Regions from separate parts of the Arthrobacter sp. GW822-FHT05G07 genome, predicted to be linked through region 3. Evidence: riboswitches for the same ligand, from Rfam matches in the RefSeq annotation. Region 3 holds a riboswitch; each other region holds the start of a gene.
What was found. A riboswitch is a leader RNA that binds a small molecule or an ion and turns the genes downstream of it on or off. The one in region 3 is predicted to bind S-adenosylmethionine.
Positions count from the first base shown of each region.

Region 1: linked by a shared signal. The riboswitch ahead of metX (homoserine O-acetyltransferase MetX) and the one ahead of AC1RJY_RS06165 (aminotransferase class V-fold PLP-dependent enzyme) in region 3 are both predicted to bind S-adenosylmethionine.
Region 2: linked by a shared signal. The riboswitch ahead of AC1RJY_RS07525 (LLM class flavin-dependent oxidoreductase) and the one ahead of AC1RJY_RS06165 (aminotransferase class V-fold PLP-dependent enzyme) in region 3 are both predicted to bind S-adenosylmethionine.
Region 4: linked by a shared signal. The riboswitch ahead of AC1RJY_RS08785 (DUF1737 domain-containing protein) and the one ahead of AC1RJY_RS06165 (aminotransferase class V-fold PLP-dependent enzyme) in region 3 are both predicted to bind S-adenosylmethionine.

Region 1 is NZ_JBXALT010000001.1:49,699-53,145, forward strand. It holds gene AC1RJY_RS00250 (winged helix DNA-binding domain-containing protein) at 1-568, shown strand, start outside; gene AC1RJY_RS00255 (hypothetical protein) at 649-1,038, shown strand; gene metX (homoserine O-acetyltransferase MetX) at 1,062-2,183, opposite strand; SAM riboswitch class IV at 2,199-2,315, opposite strand; gene AC1RJY_RS00265 (bifunctional o-acetylhomoserine/o-acetylserine sulfhydrylase) at 2,478-3,447, opposite strand, start outside.
Region 2 is NZ_JBXALT010000004.1:56,342-59,788, forward strand. It holds gene AC1RJY_RS07520 (NtaA/DmoA family FMN-dependent monooxygenase) at 1-1,140, opposite strand, end outside; gene AC1RJY_RS07525 (LLM class flavin-dependent oxidoreductase) at 1,190-2,287, opposite strand; SAM riboswitch class IV at 2,323-2,432, opposite strand; gene AC1RJY_RS07530 (LLM class flavin-dependent oxidoreductase) at 2,655-3,447, shown strand, end outside.
Region 3 is NZ_JBXALT010000003.1:224,497-227,943, forward strand. It holds gene AC1RJY_RS06160 (class I SAM-dependent methyltransferase) at 1-59, opposite strand, end outside; gene AC1RJY_RS06165 (aminotransferase class V-fold PLP-dependent enzyme) at 145-1,554, opposite strand; SAM riboswitch class IV at 1,586-1,699, opposite strand; gene hisN (histidinol-phosphatase) at 1,880-2,692, opposite strand; gene rsgA (ribosome small subunit-dependent GTPase A) at 2,748-3,447, opposite strand, start outside.
Region 4 is NZ_JBXALT010000004.1:307,534-310,980, forward strand. It holds gene AC1RJY_RS08780 (SulP family inorganic anion transporter) at 1-1,131, shown strand, start outside; SAM riboswitch class IV at 1,218-1,329, shown strand; gene AC1RJY_RS08785 (DUF1737 domain-containing protein) at 1,343-1,609, shown strand; gene AC1RJY_RS08790 (rhodanese-like domain-containing protein) at 1,606-2,016, shown strand; gene AC1RJY_RS08795 (O-succinylhomoserine sulfhydrylase) at 2,017-3,225, shown strand; gene AC1RJY_RS08800 (hypothetical protein) at 3,236-3,447, shown strand, end outside.

The DNA of each region.
Region 1 (3,447 bases), on a different contig from region 3:
GGTTCTGTCACCGCTGACTGCCGAAGCCCGCGAACAGGCCCTTGGACAGTTGGCACTCCGGTACTTCACCAGCCGGGGACCCGCCACGATCAAGGACTGTGCCGTGTGGTCCGGGCTGACCATGAAAGACGTGAAGCGGGGGATCGGCGTGTCTGAGGAGATCTCCCCCGGGAGCCTGGGCACCGTTCACTTCGATGGTCTGGAGTTCTATCTGGCCTCTGAGGAAGCGGAGGCTCTCACCAACGGCGACGATCCTTCAGCGATGGAGGACCCCGGGCTCCCCCGCCTGGACCTCATTCAGTGCTACGACGAATACGTGATGGGCTACTCACAGTCCCGGCACTTCCTTGGTGGAACGGCGCCATACTTCCCCGAGGACAACGGACCCATGCACGTGGTCCTGCTGAACGGCAGGTTGGCCGGATGGTGGCGCCACAGTTTCTCCGGCATGACCTGCGAACTCGATGTCCGAATGAACCGGCCGGCAACGGCGGAAGAACAAGACGCCTTGGAGGCCGAGGCGGATCGTTACGGCCGGTTCTTGGGCATGGAGACCACGCTGGTGTGAATTAGCCGGGCTGGTTCCGGGAGACGGGCCGCGTCCAGGTGGCAGGACTAAGCTGGGATGAGACCTAGGAGGCCTGCACTGTGAACAATCTGATCTTCTGGATCATCGTCTGCTCGTGGCTGATTCCACTCGGCATCCGCATGTACAACCGCTCCCGGGCGCGTCGGATCCAGAATGACACGTTCCGCGGCCCCGGGTACCCGCCGCAGAATCTGCCGGGCCCGGGGTACCCGCCGCAGAATTACCCCGGGTACCCGTCGGAGCCGATCGTCGTACGCCCCGCGGATGAGACACCGCAGGCCGGGCCGCCGTCGAACTCTTCGTCCCCCACGCCGTTTCCCGCAACGGGAAGCTCGCAGCCGCAAGGCTACCGTGCGCGCAAGCTGGCCGAGCTGGATGCGAAGTTCAGCAACGGCGAGATCGCCATGGAGGATTACATGAAGCAGCGCGGCGACATCATGAACGGCTAGGCCACCCTGAACGTGAGCCTGGCTTAGCCGAAGAAGGCTTCGCGGAGCTGCGCCGAGAGCTGGCCGATCTCGGTGAGGAAGCCATCGTGTCCAATCGGCGCCTCAATGAGGTGGACCGATACGTCTCCCGGGAGTGCCGCGGCGAGTTCCCGCGACTGTGCCGGGAAGTAGAGCCTGTCGCTGTCCACGGCCGCCACAAAGAACTCAGCCTTGGTGCGCGACAATGCCGCTTCCAACGTGCCGCGACCACGAGTGACGTCATGGGACATCAAGGCCTCGGTAATGGCGATGTAGCTGTTGGCATCGAAACGGCGGACCAGCTTTGTCCCCTGGTGGTCCAGGTAGCTTTCCACTTGGTAGCGCCCGCGCTCCCCCAGCACAGCAGCTGTCAGCGGCGTCTCCTGGTGCTGGGCTTGCCGGCCGAAGCGGAAGTCCAACTCCAACGCTGAGCGGTAAGTGATGTGGGCGATACGTCGGGCCAACGCCAAACCATGCTCAGGCGCGGTACCACCGTAGTAGTCGCCGTGATTGAAGTTCGGGTCCTGCCGGATGGCCAGGGTTTGGGCCTGCGCGAAGGCAATCTGCTCGGCCGTGCTGTAGGCGCCCACCGAGATCACGGCGCAGCGCTCCACCCGCTCGGGGAACGTCACGGCCCACTCGAGCGCACGGGCGCCGCCCATCGACCCACCCAACACGGCGTGCCAGGAGTCGATGCCCAAAGCATCGGCAAGGCGTGACTCAGCCACCGTGCTGTCGCGCAGAGTGACCAACGGGAAACGAGAACCCCAGGGCTTGCCATCGGGTGCTGCTGATGATGGGCCGGTGCTGCCGTAACAGCCGCCCACGATGTTGATGGAGATGACGAAGAACTTGTTGGTGTCGATGGTGGCACCTGGTCCAACAAGTTGCTCCCACCAGCCTTCTTCATCCGTGGCGCCGCGGGCTACGTGTGTACTGCCCGTGAGCGCGTGCTGGACGAGTACGGCATTGGATGCGTCGGAGTTCAGCTGCCCCCAGGTCTCGTACGCAAGGACAACGTCGGGAAGGAATCCGCCGGCTTCAAGTTCCAGCGGCCCTATGCCGGCGTACTTGACGATTCCGTCTTCTTCTCCGGATTTTGGAAGGGCTGTAGCAGTAATGGTCATTCCTTTGACACCTTAACCTCGCGCTTGCCCGTCGCCTTGCGTGCGAACAGGCCAGGTCTTCACCCGGGGCACCCCACCGCGGAGGAGGGTTGCCGGCCAGCAAGCCGGGGCTGTGTGCTGGCACTCATGACCTAATACGAAGAGTCTAGGAAATACAGGGCGGTTCTGGCGAAGAATGTGACAACAGTGTGACGGTTTGGGGTGCCTTCGTTCACGAATGAGCACCCTGAACTGCCGCCCGGCGAATAATCGTCGACGCGGGCGGCAGTCGGGCTGAGACTTTGAACCGCAGCGTTAGGCGCCCTTGGCAGCCCGGAAGCCGGCTTCGAGGTCGGCGATGATGTCATCCACGTTCTCGATGCCCACGGACAACCGCACCAGGCCGGGGTTGACGCCTGCAGCCACCTGCTGCTCCACCGTCAACTGACTGTGCGTAGTGGACGCCGGGTGGATGACCAGCGAGCGGACGTCACCGATGTTGGCAACGTGCGAGTGCAGCTCCAGTCCGTCCACAAAGCGCTTGCCCGCTTCTACGCCGCCCTTGATGTTGAAGGCAACAATGGCGCCCGTGCCCTTGGGGCCGTATTTCCGGCCCCGGCTGTACCACGGGCTGGATGGCAGGCCCGCATAGGCGACCGACTCGACGTCGTCGTGGCTTTCCAGCCATTCGGCCACCTTGGTGGCGTTGGCAACGTGACGCTCCACGCGCAGGCTCAAGGTCTCCAAACCCTGGGCAATGAGGAAGGCGTTGAACGGAGACACGGCGGAGCCGAGATCGCGAAGCAACTGGACGCGGGCCTTGAGGATGTAGGAGAGGTTGGCGCCCAGGGCGCCGTCCTTGCCGAGATCCCGGGCATAGACCAGTCCGTTGTAGCTGGGGTCCGGGGTATTGAACCCAGGGAAGCGCTCCGGGTCCTTGCCGAAGTCGAAGTTGCCGGAGTCCACAATCACACCGGCGATTGCTGAACCGTGACCACCCAGGTATTTGGTGGCCGAGTGAACCACGATGTCCGCGCCCCACTCGATGGGACGAATAAGGTAGGGCGTTGACAGGGTGTTGTCGACGATCAGGGGCACACCGGCCTCGTGAGCGGTGCGGGCGATGCCCTCAATGTCCAGCACGTCCTGGCGGGGGTTGGACACAACCTCGCCGAAGAACAGCTTGGTGTTCGGCTGGACGGCGTCACGCCACTGCTCCAGATTGTCGGGGTCCTCCACGAAGGTGACCGCAATTCCGAACTTCTTCAGCGTGTGCGCCAGCAGG
Region 2 (3,447 bases), on a different contig from region 3:
GCCATTGAGCCGGGAGCGGGCAGCGACGAACTGGCGGATCGACTGGCCGTTTTCCTTGGCGTCAGCTCGCCACTGGGCAGCGAGGTCCTTGGCGCTCTTCCCGTGGAAGGCGTTGCCGCGGGTGGGGTTGGTGACGTCCACAATCGGGTCGATGTCCGGCAGCGGACCGTCGGGGTCGTATTCGGTCAGGGTTCGTCCCCAGAACTGTTCCAAGTAGGCGATGGCCGTCTCAGGGCCCACCTGCAGGGACCGGACCCACTGGTGTTTCTCCTCAGCTTCTGCCGCTGTGGCACCGAGGATAAACTCCTGGCCCGGAAAGATCTTCACGTCATCCGCCGGGCGGCCGGCCTTGAGGGTGCGGGCCACGATGTCGTCCCGGAATTCCTTGGCGTCTTCCAGTTCCGGGTGCGCAGAGAAGATCACATCGGCGTTTCGAACAGCGAAGTCGCGGCCGTCCGGTGAGTCGCCTGCCTGGAACAGGACCGGGTGCTGCTGGCTGGAACGCGGCAAGCGCCCGGTGATTTCGACGTCGAAACTCTCGTCGTGGCGCTTGACCGTGCTGATGGCGTCCTCGCGGAGCCAGCGCGGATCATTCCGGGACCCGGCGATTGCACCGTCGGCCCAGGAATCCCAAATAGCCTTGGCCGTCTGAACGAACGCTTCGGCCCGGGTGTAGCGGTCCTCGTGCTGGAGAAACCCGCCGCGCCTGAAGTTGGCACCGGTCCATGCGTTGTCCGTAGTGACGATGTTCCATGCCGCACGGCCGCCGGACAGTAGGTCCAGGCTGGCCAAGCGGTGGGCAAGGTCCGCGGGATCGTTGTATGTGGTGTTTTGCGTGGCCACCAGACCGATGCTGGTGGTGACGGCTGCGAGCGCGGCGAGTGCGGTCTGGGCGTCGGGACGGCCGACGACGTCGAGATCGTGGATCCGGCCCAGGTGTTCCCTAAGGCGCAGTCCCTCTCCGAGGAAGAAGGCGGAGAAGAGGCCGCGTTCAGCTGTCTGGGCTACCCGGCGGAATGATTCGAAGTCAGTTTGCGAGCCGCTCTGCGCGTCCTTCCATACGGTGGTGTGGTTAACGCCTTGGAAGAAGACACCGAACTGGATCTGGCCGTTGCCTGCGATGCGGTGATGATGGGTCATGGTTCTGCTCTCTATGTCTGGCTCGTGGGCTCTTGGCGGCGGGCGATGGTCAGGCCGCGGCGAAGCGGTTCGCGGGACGGGGAAGTCCGAAGGTTTCCCGCAACGTGCGTCCCGGGGCCGGCGGTACCACCAGCCCGGTGCGGCGCAGTTCGGGCAGGACCTTGTTGGCCAGTTCGGGGAGGTCCACGTCCAGTACCGCTGGCTTGAGGCGGACGCCGTCGGCTGCTGCGAACAGCGTGGTGAGCAATTCCACCAGCCCTTCCGCGCTGCCCACGTAGCGGGCACCGCCCGTCCACTCTTCGTACGAGTCCAGCTCGGCCAGGCGGTCCTCCGCGGCTTGTCCACGGGAATCGAGGATGACGTCCAGCTCCACGAGTGTCCGTGGAGCGCCGGCCGTGGCTGCCGCTTGGGCTGCCTTTGCGAGGGCGTCCGGGGTTTCCGCGGTGATCAGGGCAACGTCAGCTTCGACGGCGGGAAGCAGCTCAGCGGGCGCGAACACCACCACCTGGCCTTGCAAGGGGCGCGGGATGATGGACGGTCCCTTGACGGAGAAGCGTTCACCTTCGAAGTCGGCGTGGTGCAGCTTGTCCCGGTCAATGTAGCGGCCGGTGGAGACGTCACGGATCACCGCGTCGTCTTCCCAGGAGTCCCACAGCCGGCGGCTCGCCTGCACGGCGTCTGCGGCTTCGCTGGTGTTTTCTCCTGCAGGCAACGGTGCTCGGCCCACCGATCGGGCTTCCTCTTCAAGGTTGTCCGCGTTGACCAGCCACCCTGCCCTGCCCAGCGAGGAGTAGTCCAGGCTGGCCAACTGCGTAGCCACATGGAACGGTTCGGTGAAGAGCGTTCCGGCCTCAGGGACAAGACCGATGGACCGGGTGATCGCTGCTGCAAAGGCCGCCCGCTGGATCGCGTCCAAACGGCCCGCAATCCCGGTGCTTCCAGGATCCACAACGCGGGTGTCCTTGAACGTTGCCACATGGAAACCGGCGATGTCCGCTGCTTGGACAGTTTCACGGATCCGTGGGCCCCCCAATAGTGCCTGCGGATCATGGTGGGCCTTGCGCCACGACGCTGGGTGGGCGCCATCGCCGTCGAGCTCCAATGCGATGACGCGGGAGCGGAATTCAGGTACAGGAGTGGAAGGCATGATTCTCTCTTTCAGAGCCGCGCGGCGGCCGGGACGACATTCACTTGCCGCATGTGCGGCCTGGTCTGTTTCCGGAGCACCCCGCCACTTAATGCCTGAGGGTTGCCGCAGCACGAGCCGGTCCTTGGCATGCTGACTCTTGACCTGGACTTGAATCTAGGAGGCTGTCCAAGGAATGTACAAACCGCTGGACTTGCGGCGTCAAGGCGGGAAATACCGCGTCAACGGGCTGCCAGATTCGTCATTTTCGGGCCGGAGAAGGCGCTCTTGTGACGGTCCGTTTCGCCGGATTTCGCTGGATTTAGTCCGGTTGAGCGGGGTGACGGATCGGCTTTGGGCTCTGCGCCGGGCTCCGTAGTGTCGTGCCATGCCGAAGCCTTCAGTTACTCCCCTGTCCGTCCTTGACCTCAGCCCGGTGTCGGCCGGGCAGACCCCCGGCGAGGCACTGCGCAGCACGCTTGACCTCGCGGCTGCTGCCGAGGCTTCCGGCTACTCGCGCTACTGGTTGGCCGAGCACCACCTCAATACCGGCGTTGCTGGCTCTGCTCCGCACATCCTTGCCGGTTTGGTGGCATCGGCCACCAAGACCATCCGTGTAGGGACCGCGGCCACGCTACTGGGGAACTACAGGCCGCTTCAGATCGCAGAGAGCATCGGAACGCTCGCGGCAGTATTCCCTGACCGCCTGGACCTGGGCTTTGGTCGCTCAGGTCCGCCCAAGTCGCCCAGCGAACCGGCACCCGGAGTGGTTCCCGCTGCGGAAGCCGTCAGCGATCGCGTGGTTGACGGTTTGCTGATCCCTTCACCACGACCCATCTTCGGCGCTGTCCTGCCCAGGAAGTTCCGGTTGCAGGGTGAACTGCTGGGCCGCTTCCCCGGGGATACGGACAACTTCGAGAACGACGTCCAGGACATCATCGGGTTCTTCACCGGCGACTACCGAACGAAGCACGGCGAGGAAGTCACGGCTACCCCGGCTCTGGGACAGGCGCCGCAGTTCTGGGTCCACGGCTCAACAGCCGGGCCAAGCGCACGGCTAGCGGGAAAACTGGGCCTTCCCTTCGGTGCGAACTACCACGTTGCACCCGCGGGCGTGCTGGACTCCATCGCCGAGTACCGCGCACACTTCGAACCGTCCGATACCTTGCAGGAACCGCACG
Region 3 (3,447 bases):
CGCGGGCCAGCGGGTCCGGGAATGCCGGCCGCATCGTTTGCGGCGCCCGGGGAACGCAGGGACACGCAGAACTCCTTCACAGGGTGGCCAAAAGGTACCCTACGAATTTACCGCAGCGGCCGGGACGCCCGGTTCACTGTGTTCTTAGTCGACAGTGCAGGGAGCTGCGCCCGCAGTGCCCGGAGTGTTTGGCGCCCACTCGGGGTAGCTGCGGTGGTCATTGGCGGGAACCCAGCGGCCCTCGTCCACCACGTAGTCCCAGCCCAGTCCGTCGCGCTTGAGCCCTTGGATGCCTGCTAGCAGCCTGGTGGCGTCCTCCAACCGGGAGCCGACGCCGAAGCTGGCGCGCAAAGAGCCTGAGGGAAGCCCGAGGCGCTTGAGGAGCGGGTGGGCGCAAAAGCGGCCATCTCGCAGGCCCACGCCGTGCTCCGCTGCCAGGTAAGCGGCCACCAATCCGGCGTCGAATCCTTCGACGGAGAAATTGACCACACCGATGGTGTCCAAGGAGTCAGTGAAGATCTTGTGGACTGTCACGCCGTCGATGGCCTCCAGGCCTTCCACCAAGTACGAGCGGATGGCAGCCTCGTGGGCGTGCCACGCGTCCTGGTCCAGGCCTGCGAGCACCTGGGTGGCGCGAGCGAGCGTTGCCGCTCCCAGCACGTTGGGGGAGCCGCCCTCGTGCCGTGCGGGGCCGGCCGCCCAGTTGACGGAGTCCAAACGGGCTTCACGGACCGCGCCGCCACCGGCCAGATGCGGAGTGCCGGCGTCGAGCCAGTCGGGACGGCCCACCACGACGCCGGCGCCGAAGGGAGCGTAGAGCTTGTGTCCGGAGAAGACAATGTAGTCGACGTCTGCTTCGGTGATATTGATCCGGCGGTGCGGAGCGAGCTGGGCGGCATCCACCACGATCCGCGCACCGTATTCGTGGGCCAGGGAAGCAAGTTCTGCGATGGGAAGAATTTCGCCGGTGACGTTGGAGGCTCCGGTCACCGCAAGCAGGCTGACACCGCCCTGAGCCAACTCTCCGCGGAGTTTGTCCAGTGTGGCGGACAGGGTGGGGGCCGCTACGACGCTGCGGTGCGGTACACCCTGCCATGGAAGCAGGTTGGCGTGGTGCTCGATATCCAGGTACAGGACCTCGCCTGCGGGCTTGCCGTCGATCTGCGGAAGGCACCCGGCCAGCAGGTTCAAGGAGTCCGTGGTGTTCCGGGTGAAGATGACAGAATCATCCGGCCGCCCACCGACGAAGTCACGGACGATGTTCCTGGAGTTCTCGTACACCGACGTGCTGATTTGGGAGGCGTAGCCTGCGCCGCGGTGGACACTCGCGTAGTAGGGAAGGACTTCGTTGAGGTACGCCGAGACGATGGTCAACGCCGGAGCCGATGCCCCGTAGTCGAGGTTTGCGTAGCGAACATGTCCGCCCTGAATCAGGGGCGCCTGCAACTCGGCGCCGGTAACAGCGGCCAGCGGCCGTGCAGCAGGGGCTGTTTCTGCTGTGGTTTCTGCGGCGAAGGACGGAATGATGTTTGAGTCGAACGTGACAGTGCTCATGGGACCTCACTCAAGAGGGACCCCCGGAGGGGATCCGCGCTTGCCGCATCCGTTCCGGACCGGCCGGGTCGTCACCCGGGGCACCCCACCGCGAATGGAGGGTTGCCGGCCAGCAAACCGGGGTTTAGCGCTGGCACTCGTGACCTGTAAAAAGGCTAGAGCACGTCCGGGGGCCCATCCAAAGCCGCTGCCGATTGTTAAGCCTTTTGTTACGCGGAAGGCAAAATGCCTGCTTCGTCGAATAAAAAACGGCGGAGACCCCCAAAAGGGGGCTGCCGCCGTCGAAAATTCCGTCGCCTACTGGTTGGACAAGGCGATGAAATGTTTAGAGAAGGTCGTCCAGGCCGGGGTTGAGCCGCTTGAGGACCTCGGAGTGAAGGATCGAGTTGGTAGCCAGTGCATTGCCGCCGAAAGGACCGTCTTCGCCTTCCAGGGACGTGAAACGGCCGCCGGCCTCAGTGACGATGGGGACGAGTGCTGCCATGTCATAAAGGTTCAGCTCAGGCTCGCAGGCGATGTCCACTGCGCCCTCGGCCACGAGACAGTACGACCAGAAGTCACCATAGGCACGCGTGCGCCAGACGTCTTCGGTGAGGTCCAGGAACTCGTCAAGGTTGCCCCGTTCCTTCCAGCCCGAAAGGCTTGAGTAGGACATGGAGGCGTCTGCCAGGCTGGAGACGTTGGAAACTTTGAGGCGGGTGGCCGAGGCGAGGGACCGCCCCATGTAGGCACCCATGTCCTTGGCAGCCCACCAGCGTTTGCCCAACGCGGGGGCGCTCACGACGCCCACGACGGGTTCGCCTTCGTCCACGAGGGCGATCAACGTTGCCCACACCGGAACACCCCGGACGAAGTTCTTGGTTCCGTCGATGGGGTCGATGATCCAGCGGCGCGAGCCGTGGCCGCTGCTGCCGAACTCCTCGCCCAGGACCGCATCACGTGGGCGCGAGCGGGACAGCTGACCGCGGATTGCTTCCTCAGCGGCCTTGTCAGCGTCAGTGACAGGCGTGAGGTCGGGCTTGGTTTCGATCTTGAGGTCCAGCGCTTTGAAGCGATCCATGGTCTGGGCATCGACTGAGTCAGCGAGGACATGGGCAAGGCGCAGGTCATCGTTGTACGTGGAAACGGGATGGGTCATGCCACCAAACTATCCTGAATCGTTCGCCTCATTGGGGACGTGAAGCCGGTAACGATCAGTTGACGGTGCCCAGTTCCTTGGTCTCTTTCGCTTCGAGTCGTGGGTCTGCACCCAGCAAGCGGCGCAGGGAGGCCAGCCGCGCCACTCCTGATGGGCCTGCATGGCCATCGTTCACCCATGCATCAAGCCCGCAATTGGTGGCGGTGGCACCGTGCTTGCAGCCGCGGTCGCAGGTTTCCGTGCCGGGCTCAAGGTCCGGGAAGGAATGGAGGATCCGGTCCGGGTCCACATGCGCCAAGCCGAAGGAGCGTATGCCGGGAGTATCGATGATCCAGCTGCCGGACGGGGCATCGTCCAGCTTCAGCGCCAAAGCCGAGGATGACGTGTGCCGGCCACGGCCCGTCACCGCGTTGACGCCGCCAGTGGCGCGCTCTGCCCCCGTCAGTGCATTGACCATGGTGGATTTGCCTACACCTGAGTGGCCGAGCATGACGGTGACTTTGCCACCCAGATGTGAGCGGAGCTGGGAGACGGCGTCCTTGTCCAGCCGGGCTGAGAGTCCATCATCCGAGCGGGCATCGATGCCGCCGGCCTCGGAGTCAGCCGTACGGCTGATGATCACGGGAAAGTCCAAGCTCAGGTAATTGGCAAGGAGCTCCGCCGGATCCTTGACGTCCGCCTTGGTGATAAGCAGCAACGGCTCGATGCCGGCGTCGTATGCTGCAACCAAAGCACGGTCAATAAATCCAGTACGT
Region 4 (3,447 bases), on a different contig from region 3:
CTGCTGGGTAGCGGTTCCCTTGCCCTCATTTGGATCCCGCGGCTGCTGAAGTGGAAGGTACCCGGCGTCCTGCTGGCGGTGGTCGGCTCTTGCGTTGTTACGGCGGTTTGGGGCCTGAACGACGACGTGAAGGTCACCGGAGTCCTGCCGCAGGGCCTCCCGATGCCCGCACTCGGGGGCATCGGCTGGGCTGATGCTCTCACGCTGCTTCCCGCTGCGGCAGGGATCGCCCTCATGGCCTTCGCGGACACCGGCGTCCTATCCCAAACATTGGCGGCCAAGGAAGGGAAGAAGGTCTCGGGAAACAGGGAAATGGCGGCGCTCGGGGCAGCCAACGCGGCCACCGGACTGCTGGGCGGATTCCCGATCTCCGGCAGTACCTCCAGAACCCCGGTGGCCGTGGATGCTGGTGCCAAATCCCAGATGACCGGCGTGGTGGGTTCCGTGCTGGTGCTGGCCTTCATGCTGCTGGCTCCCGGAGTGACCGAGTACCTGCCCTCCGCAACGTTGGCCGCCGTCGTCATCGCCGCAGCCATTGCCCTCGCGGACCCGGCCGGCGTGAAGCGGCTCCTCAGCCTGAGCCGCAGCGAATCTGTGGTGATGCTGGCCGCGTTCCTGGGCGTCCTCACCGTTGGGGTACTGCAGGGAATCGTGGTGGCCATTGCGTTGGCGCTTTTGGACTTCGTGCGGAGGGCCTGGGATCCGTACCGGACAGAACTCGGTGCTGAAGAAGGGCTCCCTGGCTATCACGACCTTGAGCGGCACCCCGATGGTGAACGCATCCCGGGACTTCTCATCCTCCGCTTCGATGCGCCGCTGTTCTTCGGTAATGGGCAGGTACTGGCGGCCTTTGTCCGGGAGCAACTTGACGAGGCACCGGATGAGACAACAGATGCCATTACCCACGTCATCCTCGCCGCGGAGCCCATCACCGGGATCGACACTACGGCGCTGGACGACCTCGTCACTTTGGATGAATGGCTGGCAAGCAAAGGCGTGGACCTGGTGTTCGCCGAACTGAAGGGACCTGTGAAAGACAAGTTGATCCATTTGGGCACAGCGGCCCGCTTTACGCCCGACCACTTCTTCCCAACGGTGGGCGCGGCAGTGCGTGCGCTGAAAAACGAATAAGGGATGAGCCGCCGATTACGCAACATGACGGCCCCGCAACAGCCCGCAAGTGCGGCCCGATGCCCGTGGATGTTACGTTTTTCTTGAGTAATGAGCACCAGCGCAAAGCCCTGACTTGCTGGTCGGCAACCCTCTCTCCGGCGGGGTGCCTCAGGTGACTACTCGGCGTATCGACAACTCGTACTGCAAGCGTGACTGAGGAGCACCAGCAATGCCTGAACCCACTGAAGAAAAACTCTCCTACCGCCTGATTACAGGCCCGGATACCCGTGATTTTTGCGAGCGCATCCACAACTCGCTCGCAGAAGGTTACGTGCTTCATGGCAGCCCGGCCGCCACGTTCAACGGCACCGACGTGATCGTTGCCCAAGCCGTTGTCCTCCCTGCCGCGATCGCCAGTGCGGATGCTGCGGTAGCCAACGCCGTCGATCAGCTGGAAAACTACGACGACGAAGAAGCATTTGAGGGCCACGCATGAGCTACGCAGGTGATCTGACCCCGCAGGACGCGTGGGCCAAGCTTCAAGAGGGCGCCATCCTGGTGGACGTCCGCACCGAGGGCGAATGGGCCCACATCGGCATCCCCGATACCAAAGCCACCGAGAACGACCCCCTGTTCATCCAGTGGAATTTGGCCGGCGGCATTCCCAACTCCCGTTTCATCGAGGATCTGCAGCAGCAGGCACCCGAAGACGACGGCGTTGAGCTGGTGTTCCTGTGCCGTTCCGGCCAGCGCTCCATCTCGGCCGCAATCGCCGCAACCCAGGCCGGCTTCACTGCCTACAACGTCCTTGAGGGCTTTGAAGGCGAACCGGACCGCTACGGCGAACGCACCGTTAACGGGTGGAAGAACCGTGGCCTGCCGACGAATTTGGGGACCGAGTAAGTGACTTTCAATCCCGACGCCGCTGGCTGGAGCCCTGACACCCAAGCCGTCCGCGGTGGCCTTGACCGTACCAATTTCCAGGAAACGTCCGAGCCCGTTTTCCTGAACTCCGGGTTCGTTTACGAGTCCGCAGCCGCCGCAGAGCGAGCCTTTACCGGTGAGGACGAACGCTTCGTCTACTCCCGCTACGGCAACCCGTCCGTGGCCACGTTCCAGGAGCGGCTGCGGCTGCTTGAAGGAACCGAAGCGTGCTTTGCGACGGCGTCCGGCATGTCCGCTGTCTTCACCGCTTTGGGTGCCCTGCTGGCTGCCGGCGACCGCGTGGTTGCCGCCCGCTCCCTGTTTGGCTCCTGCTTCGTGATCCTCAATGAGATCCTGCCGCGCTGGGGCGTGGAGACGGTATTCGTGGACGGCCCGGATCTGGAGCAGTGGCGTGAAGCCCTCTCCGAACCCACCACCGCGGTGTTCTTCGAGTCGCCGTCCAACCCGATGCAGGAGATCGTCGATATCGCTGCAGTCAGCGAACTGGCGCATGCCGCCGGGGCGACTGTCGTGGTCGACAATGTCTTTGCCACTCCGCTGCTGCAACGCTGCGGTGAGCTGGGCGCCGACGTGATCGTCTATTCCGGCACCAAACACATCGACGGCCAAGGGCGCGTCCTTGGCGGCGCAATCCTGGGCACCAAGGAATTCATCGACGGCCCGGTCAAGCAGCTTATGCGGCACACCGGCCCTTCGCTGTCCGCGTTCAACGCCTGGGTGTTGACCAAGGGCTTGGAGACCATCGGGCTGCGCGTGAACCACAGCTCCGCGTCCGCTTTGAAGATCGCCGAGTGGCTGGAGCAGCAGCCTGCCATCAGCTGGGTCAAGTACCCGCTGCTGAAGTCGCACCCCCAGTACCAGCTCGCCGCGAAGCAGATGAAGGCCGGCGGTACGGTGCTGACGTTTGAACTCTCGCCTTCAGCCGGTCGGTCAGCCAAGGAGGCAGCCTTTGCGTTGCTTGATGGCCTCAGCGTGATCGACATTTCCAACAACCTGGGCGACTCCAAGTCCCTCATCACGCATCCGGCAACCACCACCCACCGGGCCATGGGGCCGGAGGGCCGCGCGGCCATCGGGCTTTCTGATGGTGTGGTGCGACTGTCCGTGGGACTTGAAGATGTGGGCGACCTTATCTTGGATCTGGAGAAGGCCCTCAAACAGGTCTAATCTTGCTGCCATGAGCGGGAACCATCCGTATCGCCGTGCCGGAGCAGTAATTGTTGCCGGCACGGTGGTGTGGTTCGTCGGAATCTCGCCGGTCTCACGCGTCTACATCACCCCCGACGACGCCGAGCGCCTCCGCATGCTGCAAGCCGGCCAACGCGGCTGGATCACAGGGCAGCACCTTACCGCGGCAGGAACAGTTGCAGTGCCTGTGGGATTCGCAGC